Regions from separate parts of the Paenibacillus sp. cl130 genome, predicted to be linked through region 1. Evidence: riboswitches for the same ligand, from Rfam matches in the RefSeq annotation. Region 1 holds a riboswitch; each other region holds the start of a gene.
The links. Region 1 has a riboswitch for thiamine pyrophosphate ahead of BM358_RS23030 (ECF transporter S component). Riboswitches for the same ligand answer to the same signal wherever they lie in the genome.

Region 1 (5,661 bases):
GGAAAAGGAATTTGTCAGCGTTCCGGCACATGAGAATTATGCGAATGATCCAGATAGCCCACTTGTCCGGTGGCAGAGAAAACGGTTTTCCCCGCCGAATTTACGCAAGCTAATCGCTGGTTACAGTGTGTTGACGGAATCGTATGGCGAAGTGCGCGTACAAGGAGAATGGATCAAATCCGCTATAGATACCGTGTCACATGTGACTGTACCCATGGAGGAGCTGGTGTATATTCCACCGACGATGAGCCCTGCTCCAGCGGTGTCTGCAGAGGAAGGATATCTGGAGCATCCACGTGAGGCGCTAGCTTATTATCGAGGACAAGGAGTACAAACGATGGTGGCCGAGAAAAAACATATGGGTAGCCGAGCTATTCTACTGTTATTCAAAAACGAACAGGCCGCTGTTCAATATGTAGGCTACCCGACATTGGGCGCGATCTACAGTCGGAGTGGGAGAGCTTTCTTTGAACAAAGCCTTGGGAAGCAAGTGGTGGAGAAGCTGAATGTGGATCTACGGACTGCTGGATATTTTGAACGGAACCAGACGGATTTTGTATTGCTGGATGCGGAAATTGTACCGTGGAATCTCAAGGCTAGGGAACTGATTGCTGCACAGTATGCGCATGTGGGGGAGGCAGCCCTGCTGGATCGCAGTAAGCTGGTAGACAAGCTGAAGCAGGCGAAGGTTGCAGGTCGAGAGGTTGGAGACTGGTTGGAGGAAATGGAACAGAAGTACGCGAATGCCGTAACGTTTCAAGAGGATTTTCAAAAATATTGCTGGGATGTGGACGGTCTGGATGAAATTCGTATTGCACCGTTCCATACACTGGCACACAGCGGAAAGACTTTTTTCGACCATTCTCATATTTGGCATATGGAGCAAAACCGGGAGCTGGCTGGGCTGTCTTCCCTGTTTATGGAGACAGAGTATCGCGTGATCACGGACGAAGCAAGCGAGGAAGAGGTCATTCGCTGGTGGAACGAGATGACAGAGGATGGTCATGAAGGGATTGTGATCAAGCCGGAACGCTTTTTGATGAAAAATCGGGACAAGATGATTCAGCCTGCAATCAAGGTGAGAGGCCGGAAGTATTTGCACATCATTTACGGTATGGATTATCTTGCCCCTGAGAATTTAAAGCGTCTGAAGCAGCGTCGAACGAACAAAAAGGAGCGTCATGCCCTGATGGAAGGAGCGCTTGGTATGGAAGGCGTGGAACGTTTTGTCCGCAAGGATACGGTAGATCGTATTCATGAATGCGTCCTTGCCGCGCTATCTCTGGAATCGGAGCCGATTGATCCGAGATTGTAGTTTGCGAAGGAGGGATTGAGATGGAAAGGGGTACACCGTTAATTGATATTGGCGTGAACTTGATGCACCGTTCGTTTCATGCGGATCGGGAACAGGTGGTAGAGAGAGCCGCAGCTGTAGGGATTTCACCCCTGATTATTACCGGGACCAGTGTCCGCAGCAGTCGGGAGGCTTCTCAGTATGCAGCACGTTATCCGGGCAAGCTGTATGCGACAGCTGGCGTGCATCCCCATGATGCCAAAGACTGCAGCGCAGAGACGGTTCAGCAGCTCCGTCAGCTGGCGAGTCAGCCGCAGGTCGTATCCATAGGGGAATGCGGATTGGACTATAACCGTGATTTTTCGCCGCGTGATGTGCAGCGCCGATGGTTTGGCGAGCAAATCCAACTGGCGGGTGAGCTAAATATGCCGTTATTTTTGCATGAACGAGATGCACATGAGGATTTTGCCGCTATGCTGCGGGAGTATCAAGGGCTTGTCGATAAAGCAGTGGTGCATTGTTTTACAGGCACGGAACAAGAATTGCATACGTATGTAGAGATGGGACTGTATATCGGGATCACCGGCTGGATTTGCGACGAACGGCGTGGCAAACATCTGCGTGAACTGGTCAGAGATATTCCCTTGGACCGTCTGATGATTGAAACGGATGCTCCATTTTTGACCCCGCGTAATTTGCCCGTGAAGCCCAAAGAAGGGCGTAATGAGTCGATGTATCTCGCTCACATTGCTGCTACGATAGCCGAATGTACAGGCCGAAGCATGATGGAGATCGAAATCGCCACGACGGAGACAGCCAAACGTTTCTTCGGATTATAGGATTGTCAAAGCCATAGATGTGGTATATATTATAGTGAATTAAAAAAGCATTGTCGGGAGCTTGAGAAAGTCAGGCTGAGAGGGTGGCCCTTGCCACTGACCGTGAAATCTGATCTGGGTAATGCCAGCGTAGAGAAACCAAGAACACTATACAGGAATGCCGCTTGTTTTGCGGTTGTCGATAGATACAATGTATGTCCTAGCATTTTACCTTGACCCTGACTTTGGCTTGGTATCAGTGTAGTAGCTTAGACTACTGGTTATATAAGGCATATCGACGAATGATGTTTTGTATGGTGCTTCACCTTTTACTGCGCATAAAGCTTGCCTGGAGATTCAGCTCCAGACAAGCTTTTTTTTATGGCCAAGAGGCCAATTATAAGGATAAGGGGAGCACGCAATAATGAATACTGCTGTAAGAGCGTCCAAAGGGTTGAAGCTGACTGATATTTTGGTCACGATTGTGATCGCTGTTGTGTTCGGGTTAGTCTACAAAATATGGGGACCTGCCTATGATTTGATGAAACCATTCGGTCTACACGCCGAGCAACTGATGTATGGCATGTGGTTTATGGCAGGCACGTTTGCTTATCTCATCATTCGCAAGCCGGGTGTTGCAATTTTGGCAGAGGTGGCAGCGGCAACGGTCAGTGCTTTTTTGGGAAGCGAATGGGGGATGTCCACTTTGTACTATGGCCTGCTGCAAGGCTTGGGAGCGGAGCTATTTTTTGCGGCTTTTCTGTATCGGAACGCAAACCTGTGGGTTGCTTCGCTAGCTGCGGCCGGGGCGGCTGTCGCTTCTCTGATTTTAGACTTCAGCTACGGGTATATTGATCAGCTTTCGACCTGGAACTATGTTTTGTATATCGGTTTTCGCATGATTGGCAGCATTGTGATTGCCGGGGTATTCGCGTTCTATCTGGCTAGGGCATTGGAGGTAACCGGAGTCACGCGAAGTTTGAGACCCGCAACGGAACAAGATTATAAGGGGCTGGATTGATGAGCCAGGCAACCGAAGATGTGGTGGCTTCGATCACCCGTCTTCGGTTGAAATTCCCCGGTGAGCAGGAGCTGCTTTTTCACAATATGTCTTTGTCTGTCCGCAAGGGGGAAAAGCTGCTGTTGCTGGGACCGAGTGGATGCGGTAAATCAACGCTGCTCCAAGTGTTAAGCGGTCTGATTCCACGCACGATAGAAGTGCCTATGAAATGCGATGCTGCTGTAATCCCAAGTGTCTCAGGTATTGTATTTCAAGATCCTGATACGCAGTTTTGTATGTCATATGCAGACGAGGAACTGGCTTTTGTGTTGGAAAATAATCAGGTTCCTCGTGAGCAGATGCGATCCCGTATTCGCGAGCTGCTGATACAGGTTGGTCTATCAACGGATGATATACACATGCCCATTGGCAGCATGTCACAGGGAATGAAACAGCGGCTGGCGATTGCGTCTGTGCTGGCTATGGAGCCAGAAGTGCTTTTTCTGGATGAGCCCACGGCTTTGTTGGACGAGGAAGGCACTACACAGGTGTGGGATACCATTCGAAACATTTCGGTAGACCAGACACTGGTGATCGTGGAGCATAAAATTAATGAAATTGTCCATGATGTGGACCGGATTGTGGTGCTTTCTGCTCAAGGGGAGATCATTGCGGATGGAAGGGCGGAAGAAGTATTTCATGGGCAGCGGCAGGCATTGTCCGAGTATGGCGTGTGGTACCCGGGAGTATGGAGTGAATCGTCTTCGCCGCGTTGGAGTGAATCAGTGACACAGCAGAATGGTACGGGGAATGGTACAGGGATTGATTTGCTGGAGCTGGAACATTTTAGTGGCCTCCGCGGTTTAAGTTCAGTGATTTATGTGGAGCATGCGCAGGTGAAGCCTGGCGACTGGATTGGCGTGGTCGGTGAAAACGGGGCTGGCAAAAGCTCACTGCTGCTCTCCATGATGCGCTTACTTCGCACACAGGGACGTTATAGCGTGCGCGGAATTGAGGCAGGCAGTACGGAACAACTGGCAGAGCGTATCGGGTTCGCGTTTCAAAATCCCGAGCTGCAATTCGTAGCACACACCGTACGAAAGGAACTAGAGTATTCGTTACCCAAGAGCTTGTTCACCGTTGAACAGTGCCGGGAACGGGTCGATCGGATGCTCGTACAGTTCGGACTGGAGCGGCTGGACGAGCGTCATCCGTATCAGCTTTCATTGGGCCAAAAAAGGCGGTTGAGTATTGCTACGGCTATGATCCGTGAGCCGGAAGTGCTGCTGCTGGATGAACCGACTTTTGGGCAGGATGCGCGTAATACCTTTGTCATGCTGGATATGTTGGAGCAGCTGAGAGCGGCAGGCACGGCCATTGTGATGGTCACGCATGACCCGGAAATTGTCCATCGATATTGTACCGATATATGGCGGATTCAGAAAGGGGAACTCCAGTATGAACCTGTCCTTTCCCCATCATAAAACATGGCTGCATCGTGTGAATCCGGGCCTAAAGCTCGTTATGTTTTCCATACTGTTTGTGGTCGTTATAGTCATTCATGATCCGAATGTCATGTTTAATGTTGCGTGTGCTATGCTGCTGCTGCTTGTCTGGTCAGGCCATCCATGGAAGCGGCTGCTGCTGTATGGATCTCCCTTTATATTGGTGTTTATTTCAACCTCAACGGGCATGATGATGTTCGGCAAAGGGGTGACGACCTGGTGGACATGGGGCCTGATCCATATTACGCAGGAAAGCTTTTATCGGGGTATACATCTGGGCTTTCGTGCGCTGAGTATGGCGGCGGTAGGGTTGCTGTTTGGTTTAACGACTCGTCCAGTGGACCTTTTTTATTCACTGATGCAGCAATGGAGGCTCTCTCCGAAGTATGCGTATAGCTTTTTGGCAGCCATGCGGTTGATGCCCATGATGGTGGAGGAATTCCAGGCATTGAGACAAGCCCATCGTATTCGAGGTTTACATCAGCATGTGTCCAAATGGAATATGTATGCCACGCTTCGCAGGTATGCAATTCCGCTGCTCGCTCAAAGTATCCGGCGTGCACAGCGAATTGCTATTGCCATGGAAGCCAAGGGTTTTACTAATGAAACCAAACGCACGTATTATTATGCGATTGGCTATTCGGCTGTAGATATTGTGTTCATATTCTATTTTGTCATCATGCTTACGCTGGCTTGGGGACTCGGTATCTGCTTTCCTTACGTGGGGGTGTGGGATGTACGTTAATTGTTGTCAAAAGGCTTTGCCCGTTTTCTGCTCTGTGGTATATTAATGCAATGGGAATTGACGGCTCGTACAGACCCGCCTGGGCTGGCGGGCTTATTACATTTTCCCTGAGAAATGGATCATCAGGAGGCCAGGTTTCATGATTACGCTGCATCAGGTAAGCAAGCATTATACCACCTCAAGCGGCCAATTTCATGCGGTTCAATCCGTGTCCCTTCAAGTGGAGGAGGGGGAAATTCACGGTATCATAGGTGCCAGCGGTGCCGGTAAGTCTACGTTGCTCCGGTTGATGAATGTAT
Region 2 (5,661 bases), on a different contig from region 1:
TTCGAGATGGTGGGATAGATGGGTCCGACGCCGAGATAATCAGCACCTTGCAGGATGGCTCGACGTGCTTCCTCAATGGTATGGGCAGAGACGCCTAGAATTCGATTTCCGATTCGCTCGCGGACAGATTCGGCGGATTCATCGTCCTGACCGATGTGAACACCGTCGGCGTCGAGTTCAAGAGCCAGCTCCACATCGTCATTGATGATGAAGGGGACACCAGCGTGACGGCACAGTTCCTGTAGCTGGCGCGCAAGTTCGAACATAGGAACGCCCGTTAACGCGCCAAGACCCTTTTCCCGGAACTGGACCATGGTTGCGCCGCCAGCCAGAGCCTCTTGCACGACCCAGCCTGGTTCCGCGAAGCAATTCACGCTTCCAAGCACCAGGTACATCTGTAGCTGGCGGCGCACCACCTCTGACAACATTCTACCGCTCATAGCAGCACCTCCTGACGACGTCGGAAGGCCCAATGATTGGTGGGTCCATGTCCTTGTCCAAGCTGCAAAGGTTCCTCAATCGCTGCCTGGATGAAGGCTTTGCCATTCGAGATAGCCTCCGGTACAGACATCCCTTTCCCTAATTCCGCGGTAATCGCTGCTGAGAAGGTGCATCCTGTTCCGTGTGTATGAACAGTCCGTACTCGCTTGCCGCTCAGCTCTGTAAAGGCGGTTCCGTCAAAGAGTAGGTCCACAATCTGTTCGCTGCTCTCGCTCTCGTCAGCGTGGCCACCCTTGATCACAACGAATTTTGATCCCATACTGCTAATATGTCTCGCAGCCTCGCGGCGATCCTCCATCGTATGGATACTGATCCCTGTCAGGGCTTCCGCCTCCGGGATATTCGGTGTAACGATCAGGGCCAAGGGAAGCAGGTCGTCCTTCAGAGCCTGCATCGCTTCTGGCTGCAGCAGCTTTGCGCCTCCCTTGGCAATCATCACGGGATCGACGACAACCTTTTTCCAGCCGAACTTTCGAATCTGCTTGCTCACAAGACGGATGATGCCCGCATTAAACAGCATGCCAGTCTTCAGGGCATCCACTCCAAGGTCTAATCCTACAGCTTCGATCTGTTCCGCTGTTGCTTCCTGTGGCAGCGGATATACGCCGTGGACCCCTAAAGTATTCTGTACGGTAATGGCCGTAATAGCCGACATGCCGTAAACGCCAAGCTCCTGAAAGGTTTTGAGATCGGCTTGAATCCCGGCCCCGCCGCCACTGTCCGAACCGGCAATCGTCAGTGCTCTGGGTACACGAACGTCTGTCATCGCGCACCACCTGCTGTGGTTGTTCCGGCTTCACGGACAGTGACATGCCCCTCTAGCGAACCTGTATGTAGTTTGGCGAGCTCGTCGAGAAAGGCAATCTGGAAGCTGCCGGGCCCCAGCTCTGCGGTACGTGCTGCGGCTTGGGAAGCTGCTGCACCGTAAAATGCCAAGCCTGCTGTACCTGCGAGCAGCAGGTTGGGTTCAACAGCTGCAAAGGCACCTAACACAGAGGTCAGCAGGCAGCCTGCTCCGGTTACCTTCGTGAGCAGCGCGTCTCCAGCGCTTATCATTCGTGCTTCGGCCCCATCGGTGATGACGTCCTCTTTTCCAGTAATGACAACCATTGTATTGAGCGTTTGAGCAGCCCGAATTGCCAGATCGACATTTCCGCTGTCAGCACTGTCACCAGCATCTACGCCTTTAATCTCACGCGCTTCTCCAACAAGATGCGCGACTTCGGCTGCATTGCCCCGCACCAATGAGATTTTGACTTCTCTCAGGATTCGCAGTGCCGATTCGGTTCTAAAGCTCGTTGCTCCCGCACCGACCGGATCTAGCAGGACCGGAACACCGTGTGCATTCGCCGATTGTCCAGCAATGATCATGGCATCCACCAGTTCGCGGTTCAGCGTACCGATGTTTAACACGACGGCTCCCGCTATTTTTGCCATGTCTGCTACTTCCTCGGGTGCATAGGCCATCACCGGGGAGGCGCCCAATGCATACAGGCCGTTGGCCGTAAAGTTAGTGACTACCACATTGGTCATATTGTGAACGAGAGGTTTGCTGTTTTGTACCTTCGTCAGGAGATCCGAATAACTTTTTTCCCATGTACTCATAATGATTATCCTCTCTATAGTTGGTGGTTCAACAGGGCATTAACCGTACTTCACGCATCGAATCGCCAGGCTGACTATTCCAAGACCGCTGCCTGCATCTGGACCGGCCATTCTTCCTGGTTATAAGCCATGTCCCAGAACTTATATTCCAGCTGGCAGCTCAGTATAAAATGCTCAATCATCCGCTCTCGCTCAGCAGCCGTTGCGCCTTCCGCCCAAGCATCTACACGTTCTCGGAACTTGAGTGTTGTATCATCAAGCTGGTCTCCATAGAAGCCCATCCATTCATAGAACGGATGAGACTCATCCGGCTTTACTTCATCCAGCAGCCTGCGACCAATCTCGGCATACGTCCACATACATGGCAGCAGCACAGCCAAGATCTCGCCCAAGCTGCCCTCATGTGCGATCGTCAGCATGTGACGGATATAGTGATGGGCCGACGGAGCGAGTGGATATCCCTGCAACTCTTCATAGGTCACCCCTGCGACAGCACAGAAATTTTGATGCGGATGAACCTCGCTGTGGAGAATAAAAGAGATTTGTTCATTAAATACAGCCATGTCCTCCCGATTCGTGCATTTGGAGATTGCGATGCCGTATATCCGCATGTAGGCGTTCAAATATTCAAAGTCCTGTTTTACATAGTGAATCAGCTGTCCCCTTGTCAAACTTCCTTCAGCAATACCTCTCACAAAGGGATGCTCAAAAATCGCTTGAAAAATGCCGTCCGCCTGCCGACGGAGTTCTTGTGTAAAACTCAATTTCCCCACCTCCATTAAATTGAAGAGCAAGAAGTCCTGTAAGAATATAATTCCGGAACAACGCTAAAAAGCCGCCCCGGAAAAATGGAGCGGCTTCAACAATAGGCCCAATACGCAAAAAACGCTTGAAACCTTATATACGAAGGCCCCACTTTCCTACGCTAGTACGAACTAGATCAGGTTCAAAGGGTCCAAGATACGCTCTTGTCTCAGCCATAGTGGCTCCCCTAGTGGACTTCTATTCTTTTGACTATTACTGTACATTCGTTCATATGCTATGTCAAACATAGTGTACAAAATATTAAATTTCCTCTAGTTAGGTGTTTTGGGCTTAGTGAGGGTGATGAATTACACTTTCCACTGCTTTGACCTTGGCATATTTCGGTTTCCACATTGCATCTTGTATAGCTTGTTCCACATCTGAAATGTGCGCCTGCGCTACCTGATCCTGAATCGCGGCTTTTGCAACCGCAATCGCAACAGCGTACGAAACTTCGCGTAATTTTCGGATATGAGGGAGTAGCGCACCGCCAGGCGTATTCGAATCTACACCATTGGCAACAGCAACTGCTGCCGCTGTAAACATCGCAGGGGTAATCCTTTTGGCTTTAACCACAATCGCACCTAGACCCAGTCCCGGAAAAACAAAGGCATTGTTCGCCTGTCCAATCTCAAAATTTGTATCGTTATAGGTAACGGGCTCAAAAGGACTTCCGGTTGCGATCAGTGCTCTGCCATCTGTCCACCGGATCAAATCCTCGGGTACTGCTTCTGCAAGGTTTGTAGGATTGGACATGGGCATAATGATCGGGCGTTCTACATGCTTTGCCATCTCCTTGATGATCTCTTCTGAAAAGGCACCTGCTACACCGGAAGTTCCAATCAATATCGTAGGCTTCACCTGACGGATGACCTCCAGTAGCGGTATTTTGCCGTCACCCGACCGGGTCCATGAGCTGACTTCATCCTTTTTGCGCACATACGGTTTCTGATACTCCAATACGTCTTCCATATCTTCCGTTAACAGCCCGCGATAATCAAAGGCCCAAAAGGACTTGAATGAATCATCTACGGAAAGGCCATCCTCGATCATAGCGCCCCGAATTTGATCAGCGTTACCGATCCCTGCAGCCCCTGGGCCGAAAACAAGTATTTTTTGTTCACGCAGCGGAGTCTTGGTGACACCCACCGCCGAAAGAATCGCAGCCAGGGTCACTGCTCCTGTACCTTGTATATCATCGTTGAAGGTGAGTATGCTTTGACCGTATTTTCCTATAATATGGCGCGCATTAACGCTACCCACATCTTCCCAATGTAAAAGCGCCTTCGGGAATTGCGCTAACGTTTTGCTGATAAAAGTATCAATAAACTGGTTATAGGCTTCTCCGCGAACTCGTTTATGGCGGTTTCCGATGTACAGTGGATCATTCAGCAGCTTTTCATTATTCGTGCCTACATCCAGTACAATTGGCAGCACCCGCCCAGGATGAATGCCTGCCGCAGCCGTATATACTGCAAGCTTGCCAATAGCAATGTTAATCCCCCCGACGCCCCAGTCACCAATCCCCAAAATACTTTCGGAATCTGTCACGACGATCAGATCCACATCATGGCCGCTCAAACCGGAATTATGGAATGCTTGTCCAATACCATTCGGGTTATCTATCGACAAATATACGCCTCCAGGGCGGTTATACTCGTGACTATATTCTTGAATCGCGGTTCCTACGGTCGGCGTGTAGACTACGGGCAGCATTTCACTCAAATGATCGGTAAGCAGCCGGTAGTAGAGTACGACATTTCGGTTGTGAAGGTCGTTGAGAGAAGCATTTTTACGCAGCATGGTGGGTTGTGCGAGAAACTGCTGATATGCCCGTACGCTCTGTTTCTCCAATGAAAGGACGGTTGGAGGAAGGATTCCTTCCAAACCCAGCTCTTTGCGTTCTTCTTCTGTAAAAGCGACACCTTTGTTCAAAAGAGGATTTGCCAAAACATCCTTTCCCCGTAATGGAGTAGATAATGACCCATCGCGATTGACATAAAATGCTTCCATAGAAAGACCTTCCTTCTCTTCATTTACATATGGTAAGGATTTCACAAAATTCGATTTCAGTTGCTCCGAAGTGCAAGATATAGACGAACTAAACCATTTAGATCTATATCTTGTTCATTGAAAGTCGCTTATCGGATTTTTGCAAAATCCTCAAGATGACATGTTGTCCATAGTATGGACGTGCAAATCTGTTTTATTCTTCTATTTATCTATGACAAAATAACCATATATTCTTCCTTCTGTTGATCTAAAAGAACTAATTTTCGATATAGATGCGCTAACTAATTCTGATGGTTTTGGTTCTAATGAATCAGGTCTAAATACTCTATTTTTATCAAATATGAAAATCAGTTTTTCTTCTCTTATATCCTTATATATCATGGAGTGTCAGCTATTTTGTTAAGGAAATATGAAGTATTTGGACATTAATTTAACTCCTATAAGCAAACATTCTTAATTCTTTTTCAACAAAATAGAACTATTCGGAGGAAAAGGAGAGGTTTGTGTGCAGGGACCTATAGCCATTTTTAGCGATAACGACAGGGCTATTGATTATCCCAATGTGATTTGTTTTTACCAATATATACAGTGCGAGGACACGGAGGCAGCTTCAGTCTACGAGAACGCATGTTGTTGCCTGATTGATTATAGGGAGCCGGGGCAGGCGGTGCGGAAAGCCAATCAGATCCGTAGCCAATTTCCGCAAATGCCATTGTTACTGGTGACGGATGTAACAAT
Region 3 (5,661 bases), on a different contig from region 1:
TGTGACCAAACCGATGACGCCCACTCTAAGGATGTGCTCTTGGCCCTTCTCGTCCGTTACCGTTTTATCAAGAATTCGATAAGGGGTAAAATAATTTTTAGTAGCTTGCCCCCCCTTGTCAACATAAACATTCGCATTTACGTAAGGAAAATCGGCTCCCTTGAGCGATTTCTCCAGAAAATCGAGACCGTAGTTGAATTCGTGGTTACCCACTGTCGCCGCATCATAGCCCATCAAGTTCATCATCTTGTAGACTGGATGGACACCGCCTTCTTTTTCATAGGTTTTGTTTCTGGCCATATAATCGCCTAATGGATTGCCCTGTAACAAATCACCGTTATCGAACAGCATGCTGTTTCTTGTTTCACTACGCGCCTGTTGGATCAAACCAGCTGTGCTAATCAAGCCATATTCGTTGGTTTCTTTGTCTGAATAGTAATCATAGTTCATCAGCGACGCATGAATATCCGTTGTTTCCATGATCCGCAAATTCACCGTAGCGCTATCGCGAGAATCGCTAGCTGCCCAGGATGGAGCGGCCGAAAACACCAGCATGCTACAAGCCACAACTGCTGCTGTAAACCCTTTAAACCAATTTTTACGAAATAACAAAATATACCCCTCCTCATTAAGGTGTATGCCTCATATACATACTTTTGCACATATATGTAAGCCTTGAACCCACCATTTCTATTTTAATCCAACGCCAGATAAAAGAGTAGTCATTTACTTAAATTATTTATGAAAAAATAATTAATTTTCTCAAAAATAAAAACCAGCAAACCTCCTAAAAAACTCGGAGATTTACTGGTTTGTCCATTTATATTCTTATTATTTATTCCACACTTGGCGCTCAGTTTGCTGACCCACATACTCAATGCGTGTCGGATTCACGTCCAGAATGACATAATCGGGATCATCCGGTCCGGAAAACCATTCCTTCAAGGAATCGTTCCACACTTGTTTGCGCAGCCCCTCATCAGCTGTGATCTGGACGGTAGCCTCCACTTCTACGACTTCCTTCGTACCGCCAACTTCATAACCCAGCAGCAGATAAGCATTCGGATTGTCCTTTAGCTCATCCACTTTATGAGTTTTGCGATCTGTCGCCAGATGAATGTTCATTCCATCGTTAAAAAGGGCCATATAGCGTACTTTCGGTTTGCCACCCTCTACCGTACCTAACGAGCAAAATTTGTTGTTATCCAAAGCCTTCACAATGGCTTGTTCCAGTTGGTTGCGATCCAATGTTTCCGTTTTACCCACAGTACAACAACTCCTTTTCACGAATTTGAATTCTCTACGGCCACGCCATTGGGCACCAGCCCATCTGAACCTACCTGCGTAGCTGTTCTGAAAATAACATGACCGGATCGAATCGAATTGATTCATGCTCATTTTCAGATCAAAGCTCACAGTAAAAGTGTACCCTGTGGTTCGGCAAATGAACCGTCATCTCTCCCTTCATGCTGGACAGACCCGCATTCAAGGCATATAATCGTCGTAGTAAACCCGAATAAATGAACCCATTAAACCATACAATGCCAGGGGTGCTGGAATCGGCCGGCTGAGAGTGTGTCCCAAGACACTGACCCTTACAACCTGATCTGGGTAATGCCAGCGTAGGAATGCTTAAGCAAGATGTGCCTTTTTTACATAGGACCATCCCTTACTTTGGTATATACAAGCGCAAGCGTCCCGGAAACTCGGGGCGCTTTTTTTGTTGAAGATTAAGTTGTTGGAAAGATCGCATCCGGCAGATGTTATTTTTAGAAAATGGGGAACTTAAGCTGTCTGATTGGACGGATAACGGGTAATTAAAGGAGAGAACACAACGATGAAGCGCATGAAAATATTAAGCCTGGGACTGATCAGTCTGTGGCTCATGGCCCTGACCCTGACCGCTTGCGGTGGAAGTCCCCCCACATCCCAAGAAGCGGCTCCCGCTACCGACACTCAAACGTCTACTCCGGCAAAGGGGCTCAAAGATGTTAAAGTCGTGCTCGACTGGACACCCAATACGAATCATACGGGACTCTATGTCGCTAAGGACAAAGGATTTTACGAAAAAGCGGGTTTGAATGTCCAAATTGTTCAACCTGGCTCAGGCGGAGCTGATCAAATGGTTGCTTCTAATGCTGCACCTTTTGGTATCAGCTACCAAGAAGGCGTCACACAGGCTCGTACGCAAGGCGTGCCGCTTGTATCCATCGCTGCGGTGATTCAGCATAATACCTCAGGCTTCGCAGCCCCGGTAGATCGTGGAATTAAGAGCCCGAAAGATTTTGAAGGTAAAAAATACGGCGGTTGGGGCTCTCCCGTAGAAGAAGCGGTCATGAAATCCATCATGGATTCAGACAAAGGCGATGTGAGCAAAGTGAAGATCATCAACATGGGCAATGCAGACTATTTTACAGCCGTGAAGCGGGATATCGACTTTGCCTGGATTTTCTACGCATGGACCGGAATCGAGGCCCAGCTTCGAGGTGAGCCATTGGATATGCTGTATGTAAAAGATTATTCCAAAAGCCTCGATTACTATACACCTGTAATTGTGAGCAACGAACAGACAATAAAAAATGATCCCGAGCTGGTCAAAGCGTTCATGGACGCTACCGCACAAGGCTATGAATACACTATCGCTCATCCGGAAGAAGCCGCAGACATCTTAAGCAAAGCTGTACCGGAGCTGGATAAAAAACTGGTACTTGCCAGCCAAAAATGGCTAAGCCCGCGTTATCAGGACGATGCCGCGCAATGGGGTGTGCAAAAACCGGAGGTATGGCAAAACTATTCGGACTGGATGTACGAACGCAAGCTGCTCAGCAAGCCTTTGGAAGTCGATAAAGCCTTCACAAACGGTTTCCTGCCCAAGCGTTGATCATTTGTTAAAACGCTAAATAAGACTGAACTAGAGAAGTGAACGAAGCGCCACTACGCAGTCGGATGGTGCTTCCCATCGCTGTTGTACCCAGATTTCTTTTATGAATATCCAGAGGTTGAAATCTGGGTACAAAGGCGAACGCTAACGCTTGTACAGCACCATTCCGCCCACTTCGTTCTCGTTCCACTTGGTTTATTCTTTAGTTTCTCATATTATCTAAGCGCTAAGTAGGTGCGCTTGTGTGTTAAAAATGCCACACAAACCAGCTTTAAAAATAGGGTGTTTTTAAGGCGGTTGGCAGCGTAGTGGTTCATTTGAATCTGGAGAAGCGCAGCGATCGTAAGATCAAATGAAACGCGAAGCGGTCTCCCCGCCTTAAACCACCATATTTTTTTAATAACACTCCAAATAAAGGACAGGTGAATTTGCATGGCTAACACACTGCTCAGTATTCAAGTAATCCCTAAAACTCCTAATAACGAGGACTCTTACACGTATGTAGATAAGGCGATCGAGGTCATTCAGCGCTCCGGTGTCAAACATCAGGTGAATCCATTGGATACGACCATGGAGGGCGAGCTCGACGAGTTGCTGAAAGTGGTTAAAGAAATGCACGAGGCTTTGACGGAAGCGGGCAGTCCCAGCGTCATTTCACAGATCAAAATCGCACATAACCTACAAGGCATCAGCATGAACAAGCTGACCGAGAAATATCGCCCATGAATCCGAAAGGCAAGAACGCATCCTGGTGGAAAAGCGTATGGCCGCCCTTTGTGGCGGTCCTCTTCTTTTTAGCGGCCTGGCAGGGGGCGGTTTCCTATTTGCATGTTGAATCCTGGCTGCTGCCTGCTCCATCCCTCATCGTACAAGAGGGCATGGCCCAGACGGCGCTGCTTGGTGCCCATACATGGGCTACGATTCGTCTGACACTTGCGGGATTCGCGATAGGGACAGCAACGGGACTGTTGATCGCCATCGTTCTTCATACAATCCCTTTTCTCAAATCCGCCCTGTATCCGCTGCTTATTCTGAGCCAAAACATTCCAATCATCGCCCTGGGACCGCTGCTCATGGTGTGGTTTGGTTTTGGCGTGCTGCCCAAGCTGATGGTCATTACCCTAGTATGCTTTTTTCCCGTGGCTGTAGCGGCCATGGACGGGCTGACTCGAACAGACCGTACGATGATGAACTATATGCAGATGTCGGGTGCAAGCCGCATGGCTATTTTTATGAAGCTGGAGCTGCCACATTCCCTGCCGCAAGTCTTTTCTGGCGTTAAAATTGCTGCTACCTATAGTGTGATGGGTGCGATCATTGCGGAATGGATCGGAGCTAGTGAAGGAATTGGATATTATATGCTGCTGCAAAAATCAGCCTATCGCACGGACCTCATTTTTGCCGCCATCGGCATTATTGTTGCACTCAGCTTACTCATGTTTGTGGTTATTTTACTACTGGAGAAATGGCTGGTTCGCTGGAAACCCGATCGAGAGTAGCTTCCTCCTTGAATTACATACAGCAAAGAAAGGACGTGGCGCGTATGAGTCTGCATCCGACTGACTTATCATCATACAACGTGGCTAATGAACAACGAACCGGGGAACAGCAGAGACGATCAACTGCTCCTCCTGCTTTAGAATTGGACGGGATCAGCCTCGCCTTCCGCGAAAAGCGAAGCCTACTGCCCGTACTGCAGGATGTATCCCTCACAGTCAAGCCAGGAGAATTCGTTTCCCTCATCGGTCCGTCAGGCAGCGGCAAAAGCACGCTGTTTCACATCATCGGCGGGCTACTCAAACCACAGCAGGGACGTATCCGTATGCACGGACGGGACATGACTGGTGAACGTGGGCATATCAGCTATATGCCGCAGCAGCCCGCCCTTTTCCCGTGGCGTACCACGCTGGACAACGTACTGCTTGGGCAGGAAAATGCTCCACGTAAAAATACAGCAGTACCCCCTCAGTACGCCAGTGAACGCGAGCGTCGCAAAGAAGCCTTGCAATGGCTCGAACAGGTTGGACTTGGTAAATTCGCCAAGGCGTATCCACATACGCTGTCTGGTGGAATGCAACAGCGCGCAGCCTTTCTTCGCGCACTGCTCAGCCCACAGGAATTAATGCTGCTGGATGAGCCGTTCAGCGCACTCGATGCGCTGACACGTGCAGACATGCAGCAATGGTTATTACGGATGTGGGAAAAGAACCGTCGTTCTGTGCTGTTTATTACCCACAGCATTGAAGAAGCGTTGCTGCTCTCCGACCGCATCTATGTGCTGTCGGCGCGACCTGCTTCAGTGGTGCATGTCGTAGATGTCCCTTTTCCCCGCCCGCGTAGGGAAGAAATCACCCTCGATCCGCTCTTTATTGAATGGAAGCGGACCATGACCAGCTGGATGCGCGAGGAAAAACATAAACTGGACGGCGACATGGACAATGCTCAGAGCGTCCACAAGAATATCCCGGAAGATGGATTGAATCGACATGAGTGACGTAAAAGTTCGATGTGCATTGAAATGGAACAGCCAAACAAAGCCAGGCTTGGATTTGACCGCAATTGGACCCGCTCCATTGATCGACGCGCATATTCATGTAGACAGCTACCCGCCCGAACAACAGGAATTATTGCTCGCTTCACTTGCCAATAGCAGCGTCCCAGCCGTGATAGCCGTGTCGATGCATCTGGGCTCCAGCCGAGCCAATCTGCAGTTAGCCAAGCGTTACCCCGGGCTGGTACGACCAGCCTTTGGCTTTCATCCCGAACAGGCTCTTCCACCG
Region 4 (5,661 bases), on a different contig from region 1:
TGACCATCTTCCTGTTTTATGCCAAAAGCGTTTTACTTTGAAAAAATGTGGGTATAATGATTGAAACATTACCAAGCAACCTACATAGCATCACGACATCAAGTACATACAAATAGTCCTATACAGACGTTCTAAGCAACTCAATCTGAATTTGACAATATGGAATTGGAGGAATGACCTACATGAATACAATGAACTTAACCGTCCACACCCTGATGCCCTTTCACCACCAATACCAACGTGCCAACGCGGTGAGTATGCAGAAGAAAGAAGATAGCTCGGAGAAGAAGCTCAGCTTTCAGGACATTTTGAATGAAAAAATGGGTAAAAAATAAGGCGCCGTTTATCCGGTTGCAATATCCCACTTTACATAAGCTAAAAAGCCGTAGTTTCCTACATCGACTGTAGAGAACCACGGCTTTTTTTAGTTCATTTGTTCCTAAACTCACACGTTCGTTTTACTGACCGCCATCCCGATACTGCTCTGCCTTCTCACGCATCCCGGCAGCTACTGCTTCTTGAGTGTTCAGCCCCTTATCCGCTGCATAAGCGCGAATGTCCTGCGTGATGCGCATACTACAAAATTTGGGACCACACATCGAGCAAAAATGTGCTTCCTTGGCGCCCTCTGCCGGTAGCGTTTCATCATGGTAGGACAAGGCCCGCTCGGGATCAAGCGACAGATTGAACTGGTCCCGCCAGCGGAACTCAAAGCGTGCCTTGGACAAAGCATCATCCCGCTGCTGTGCCCGTGGATGACCCTTCGCCAGATCGGCAGCATGTGCCGCAATTTTGTAAGTAATGACACCCTCGCGGACATCATCCTTATTCGGCAGACCCAAATGCTCTTTAGGCGTAACATAGCACAGCATGGACGTCCCGAACCAACCGATCATCGCCGCCCCGATGGCTGAGGTAATATGATCATATCCGGGGGCAATATCCGTCGTGAGTGGCCCCAAGGTATAGAAAGGAGCTTCCTTACAAATCTCCATTTGTAAATCCACATTCTCTTTGATTTTATGCATAGGGACATGTCCTGGCCCTTCAATCATGACCTGAACATCATGCTTCCAGGCGATCTGCGTTAGCTCGCCCAACGTTTCCAGCTCTGCAAACTGTGCTTCATCATTCGCATCATAAATGCTACCCGGACGTAGACCATCTCCGAGAGAAAAGGCCACATCATAAGCTTTCATAATTTCGCAGATTTCTTCAAAATGCGTATACAAAAAATTCTCCTGATGGTGCGCAAGGCACCAGGCTGCCATGATCGACCCACCACGGGATACAATTCCCGTCATTCTATTCGCCGTCATCGGAATATACCTCAGCAATACACCCGCATGAATTGTAAAATAGTCCACTCCCTGCTCCGCTTGCTCAATCAGCGTATCGCGATACAGCTCCCACGTCAGCGCTTCTGCTTCGCCGTTCACCTTTTCAAGTGCCTGATACAGCGGTACAGTCCCAATCGGTACAGGAGAATTCCGAATGATCCATTCACGTGTTGTATGGATATTACGGCCTGTGGACAGGTCCATAACCGTATCCGAGCCCCAACGCACAGCCCAGGTCATTTTCTCCACTTCCTCCTCGATGGAGGAGGTAACCGCAGAATTACCAATGTTCGCATTGATCTTCACGTGAAAATGACGCCCAATGACCATGGGCTCACTTTCCGGGTGATTGATATTCGAAGGCAAAATGGCTCGTCCAGCCGCCAACTCCTGCCGTACAAACTCAGGCTCCACCCCTTCGCGGATCGCCGCAAATTCCATTTCGGGCGTAATGATCCCTTGCCGCGCATAATGCATTTGCGTCACTGTACGACCTTGCGAAGCACGAAGCGGACGGTTGGTCACGCCGGGAAATTCAACTGTCTCCCGTTTGGAGCCAGGTTTCAGTCCATTATCCTCCGGCTTGACGGCGCGTCCCTCGTAAGCCTCCACATCGCCCCGTTCTAGTGCCCAAGCTCGCCGTAATGGAGGCAGGCCCTGACGGATATCGACCTGATAGGCTTCGTCAGTCATGGGACCGCTTGTATCATATACACGCAATGGCTCATGATGCTCCGTGCCCTGCGGCGTATGTGTAGGATGAAGAGCAATTTCGCGCTCTGGCACGGCAATGTCCGGCCGCGAGCCTTGAATATATACCTTACGGCTCCCTGGAAAGGGCGTTACCCCACTGGCTTGCTCCCCGTTTGTCTTCTCTACCTCAACTGCTTTTGTTCCTACCAATCTTACTTCTGTTGATTTCAATTCTGTTCCTTTTGTTCCTTCTGCTTCTGTCGGCTTCATTGTCCATTCCTCCCGTTTCGATGAAATGACACACCGATCCGGAACCATTCCCAGGGTGGCGCTGATCTATGCAAAAAAGCCGGTTCCCTAGGGAACCGGCTAATCTAACGAGGCAGCTATCCAGACAGTACGCATGTGGAATAATCCTATTCCAATGCGCCACTGTAGACAGCAGCCGCGTATACATTTCAATGGCCGATTACTTCCCTACGCTGGTATGATCCAGATCAGGTGCAAAGGGTCCGGAATCTTGCACGATTCCATCTCAGCCCGGCATTACAGGCTCCCCCAGTAACTGTGATACTTCTATTCACATGAGGCGGCTATAACAGATATCCCGCCATCCTTACCAGACTACTTTAAATTTATGGCTTTGGCAACCCTTCTAGGTTCCCTTTACTAAGGAGACGCTCCCCATCAAATCACTTTGCTTGCTTCAACTGTGTTCATTCTTGTTACGGAAGCATAAGTCCCATTTCCTTCGCCGCTTCAATCAAAATCGGAGCAAAGTCATGTAGCGTCTCGGGTGCAAGCCGACTGACCGGACCGGATACAGATAAAGCCGCAGTGACCTGTCCCTTCCGGTTTACAATTGGGGCAGCCACAGCAGCAGCCCCTGGCTCCCGTTCTTCATAGCTGGTCGCATATCCCTTCTCGCGAATGTCCTGTAGCTGGGCTTTATAGACCTCCGGGTCTACCGAGAGCGGCCATTCATCCCCGCTTAGCAGGGCTTCCAGCTCCTGCGGCGGCATAAAGGCTGCCAGCACTTTGCTGGAGGCCCCTACAGCCAGCGGCATACGCGCACCTACAGGCGCAACCCTGCGGATCGCCTGATTGCTCTGCACGGCTTGTATGCGAATACGCATGCTGCCGTCCCGTAAGTACAAGCTGACCGTCTCGCCCAGACGATCACGTAGTCCTTCCATTGCAGGCTGTAACAACACCGCCGGCTCGTCGCTTTGGGACAAATGCGTGGATAGCTCCCAAATGCGGAAGCCAAGTCGATATTTTTCCGTTTCGGCATTCCGAACGACAAAGCCCCGATCCTCCAAAGTAGTCAGCAGCCGATGAACCGTGCTTTTATGTAGACCAATTTTGGAGGCAATCTCCGTCAGGCCAAGATCCGAATCTGCGGTAAAACACAGCAGTATATCAAGTGCACGCTCTACAGCGCGAACGGTTAATTTACGGTCTTCCATCGTGAACCGCTCCTCTTGTATCCATATTCGTTTCACACTATGAAACATGGTTACATAAATTATATAGAATAGTCGCGGCTACTGTAAACCGATGTTTTTGTGACAACCATATTACAGAACGAGAACAAACATCGACAATTCTTTGCATCATTTTTACTTTTCCGGTTCAGGCGTTGACTTTGGATAATCCCCATCATACGATAATAGGTATCTATACGGATCTACACTACTATTTTCAAGTGGAATTATACCTAAATTCTATGAAACGAAGATCAATTTTATATAAGGAGGCTCTTACATGATTTCGACATCCCAGCGCAACGCTCAGCTACAGACCGCTGTTCAGGAGCCGTCCACCCCACTCTTTAATCCCCGTCTGCTGCGGTTCAAGCACGTTGTGATTGCTCTGCTGCTGTCGGTCGTCTTTTTTCTGTTGTTTTGTTTTATTGCCTTGCATGCTTACATCGCATGGGTACTTACGAATCCCACCGTTGCACCACTGTACTCTAATCCGATGCAGGCCAAAAGCATGCCTTATGAGGAAGTCAGCTTCCCTGCCAAGGATGGTAGCCGCATGGTACAAGGCTGGTATATCCCGGCGGATCAATCGCGGAAAACGATTATTTTCAGTCATGGCTATGGGGCTAACCGCGAAGAAAGCTGGATTCCCATGTATGATCTGGCGCATTATGCCCACAGTTTGAACTTTAATGTGGTCATGTTCGATTATGGATTTGCGTCACAAAACAGCAAAGCAGTCGCAACCGGAGGCAAAGCAGAATCCCAACAGCTCCTCGGAGCAATTCAGCTTGCGAAGCAACGCGGCTCGTCGGAGATTATCGTATGGGGCTTCTCCATGGGGGCAGGAACCGCTCTTCAGGCGGGCTTGCAAACCAAGGATGTGGACGCAATGATTTTGGACAGCACCTTCCTGCTGGAGCCAGATACGCTGTACCATAACATTCACAATCAAATTAATCTGCCAAGACATCCGTCTTTGGAAATTCTGGAGTTGCTGTTTCCAGTCTTGAACGGAACCAGCTTGCATCAAATTCCATATCAGGAAGTTAAAAAGGAAAACTATCCGTTCCCGATCATGTTTGTGCATGGTACACAGGATGAAAAAGCTCCTTATCCTATTGCGGAAAAGCTCGCTGCCAATCAAACCAACCCGCTTTCCAGTGTATGGATTGTTAAAAACGGGATACATGAGCTTATTTTCAGAGAGCACCCTCGTGAATATTTGCGACGGGTATCGACGTTTCTAAGCAGTGTACAGGAGCTGGAGGACAAGAAAACCATCGCTGATGCCCACAAACAAACGACTACGAAGTGAATTTTTCGAAGAACTGTATTCTATTCTTCGCCTGGAAGAAGCCTGCCTATGGACACTTAACCCGTGCCGTAGCTGGGCTTCTTTTTCGTTTTCCATGGGTATTCATTGTTTTACGTAACAGATGTGACCGGATTAAGGGAGTTCATAGACATATTCCTGATGAGACAGCGAATATACTGGGTACGTATGCATCCAGGGCAGATCTGCCAGATCCGCCGGATAGCCATAGTAGGATACGGGAGGTAAAAAAACGATGCTGAGTACTTATGGGTCTTTCCTGCCCTTACGTGTGCTGGAGGAAATTCGGCATTGGAAGCAGCAGGAAAGTTGGCATGTGGAAGTGATTAAATCCGCTACCGAGGGATTGGAGCCAACTTATGTACGGTTGCTGGATGATTGGCGGACTGTATTCGAACAGACGGAACGCACCGCCATAGAGTTGCTAGAAGAGCAACGGAGCGTACTCGATCCGGCAGATCAGGCGTGGCATCAGGAATGGAAACAGATGTCGGCTGCTCCACAAGCACATACACACGAATTCACTGGACATTCAAAACAGTCAAGGGGATTAGACGCATCATCATCTGTAAAGATGCCATTGTCAGAGTCAGCCTTAAACTCTCAGCCTGACTCACAAGAATTAAATCGTCGACTGGACGATTTGCTGCAAACCGCAAACCGTCAGTCACAGGAGTATGTACGACAGCTCGGTCTGCTGAGCGAGCACAGTCATGCATTGCGTCAGCAGCCAAAATCTGCCGGAGTTGTATTACACGCGGCACATGAAAGCCAATATTTCCTAATCTCGACAACCCCCTTTCAA

Region 2: another riboswitch for thiamine pyrophosphate. It lies ahead of tenA (thiaminase II); the one in region 1 lies ahead of BM358_RS23030 (ECF transporter S component).
Region 3: another riboswitch for thiamine pyrophosphate. It lies ahead of BM358_RS14950 (ABC transporter substrate-binding protein); the one in region 1 lies ahead of BM358_RS23030 (ECF transporter S component).
Region 4: another riboswitch for thiamine pyrophosphate. It lies ahead of thiC (phosphomethylpyrimidine synthase ThiC); the one in region 1 lies ahead of BM358_RS23030 (ECF transporter S component).

What each region holds. Positions count from the first base shown of each region.
Region 1 covers NZ_FOYG01000010.1:142,473-148,133, forward strand. The annotation lists gene BM358_RS23020 (polynucleotide kinase-phosphatase) at 1-1,315, shown strand, start outside; gene BM358_RS23025 (TatD family hydrolase) at 1,336-2,133, shown strand; TPP riboswitch at 2,177-2,288, shown strand; gene BM358_RS23030 (ECF transporter S component) at 2,537-3,133, shown strand; gene BM358_RS23035 (ABC transporter ATP-binding protein) at 3,133-4,596, shown strand; gene BM358_RS23040 (energy-coupling factor transporter transmembrane component T family protein) at 4,571-5,362, shown strand; gene BM358_RS23045 (methionine ABC transporter ATP-binding protein) at 5,502-5,661, shown strand, end outside.
Region 2 covers NZ_FOYG01000006.1:100,861-106,521, reverse strand. The annotation lists gene thiE (thiamine phosphate synthase) at 1-440, opposite strand, end outside; gene thiD (bifunctional hydroxymethylpyrimidine kinase/phosphomethylpyrimidine kinase) at 437-1,267, opposite strand; gene thiM (hydroxyethylthiazole kinase) at 1,264-2,106, opposite strand; gene tenA (thiaminase II) at 2,181-2,870, opposite strand; TPP riboswitch at 3,007-3,109, opposite strand; gene BM358_RS17190 (NAD-dependent malic enzyme) at 3,202-4,923, opposite strand; gene BM358_RS17185 (glycosyltransferase) at 5,429-5,661, shown strand, end outside.
Region 3 covers NZ_FOYG01000005.1:52,717-58,377, reverse strand. The annotation lists gene BM358_RS14960 (bifunctional 2',3'-cyclic-nucleotide 2'-phosphodiesterase/3'-nucleotidase) at 1-612, opposite strand, end outside; gene BM358_RS14955 (pyridoxamine 5'-phosphate oxidase family protein) at 832-1,266, opposite strand; TPP riboswitch at 1,537-1,646, shown strand; gene BM358_RS14950 (ABC transporter substrate-binding protein) at 1,838-2,881, shown strand; gene BM358_RS26280 (hypothetical protein) at 2,889-3,071, opposite strand; gene BM358_RS14940 (MTH1187 family thiamine-binding protein) at 3,314-3,607, shown strand; gene BM358_RS14935 (ABC transporter permease) at 3,604-4,380, shown strand; gene BM358_RS14930 (ABC transporter ATP-binding protein) at 4,425-5,375, shown strand; gene BM358_RS14925 (TatD family hydrolase) at 5,368-5,661, shown strand, end outside.
Region 4 covers NZ_FOYG01000005.1:421,240-426,900, reverse strand. The annotation lists gene BM358_RS26560 (hypothetical protein) at 183-335, shown strand; gene thiC (phosphomethylpyrimidine synthase ThiC) at 459-2,303, opposite strand; TPP riboswitch at 2,491-2,603, opposite strand; gene BM358_RS16570 (IclR family transcriptional regulator) at 2,759-3,502, opposite strand; gene BM358_RS16565 (alpha/beta hydrolase) at 3,801-4,838, shown strand; gene BM358_RS16560 (Fe-Mn family superoxide dismutase) at 5,092-5,661, shown strand, end outside.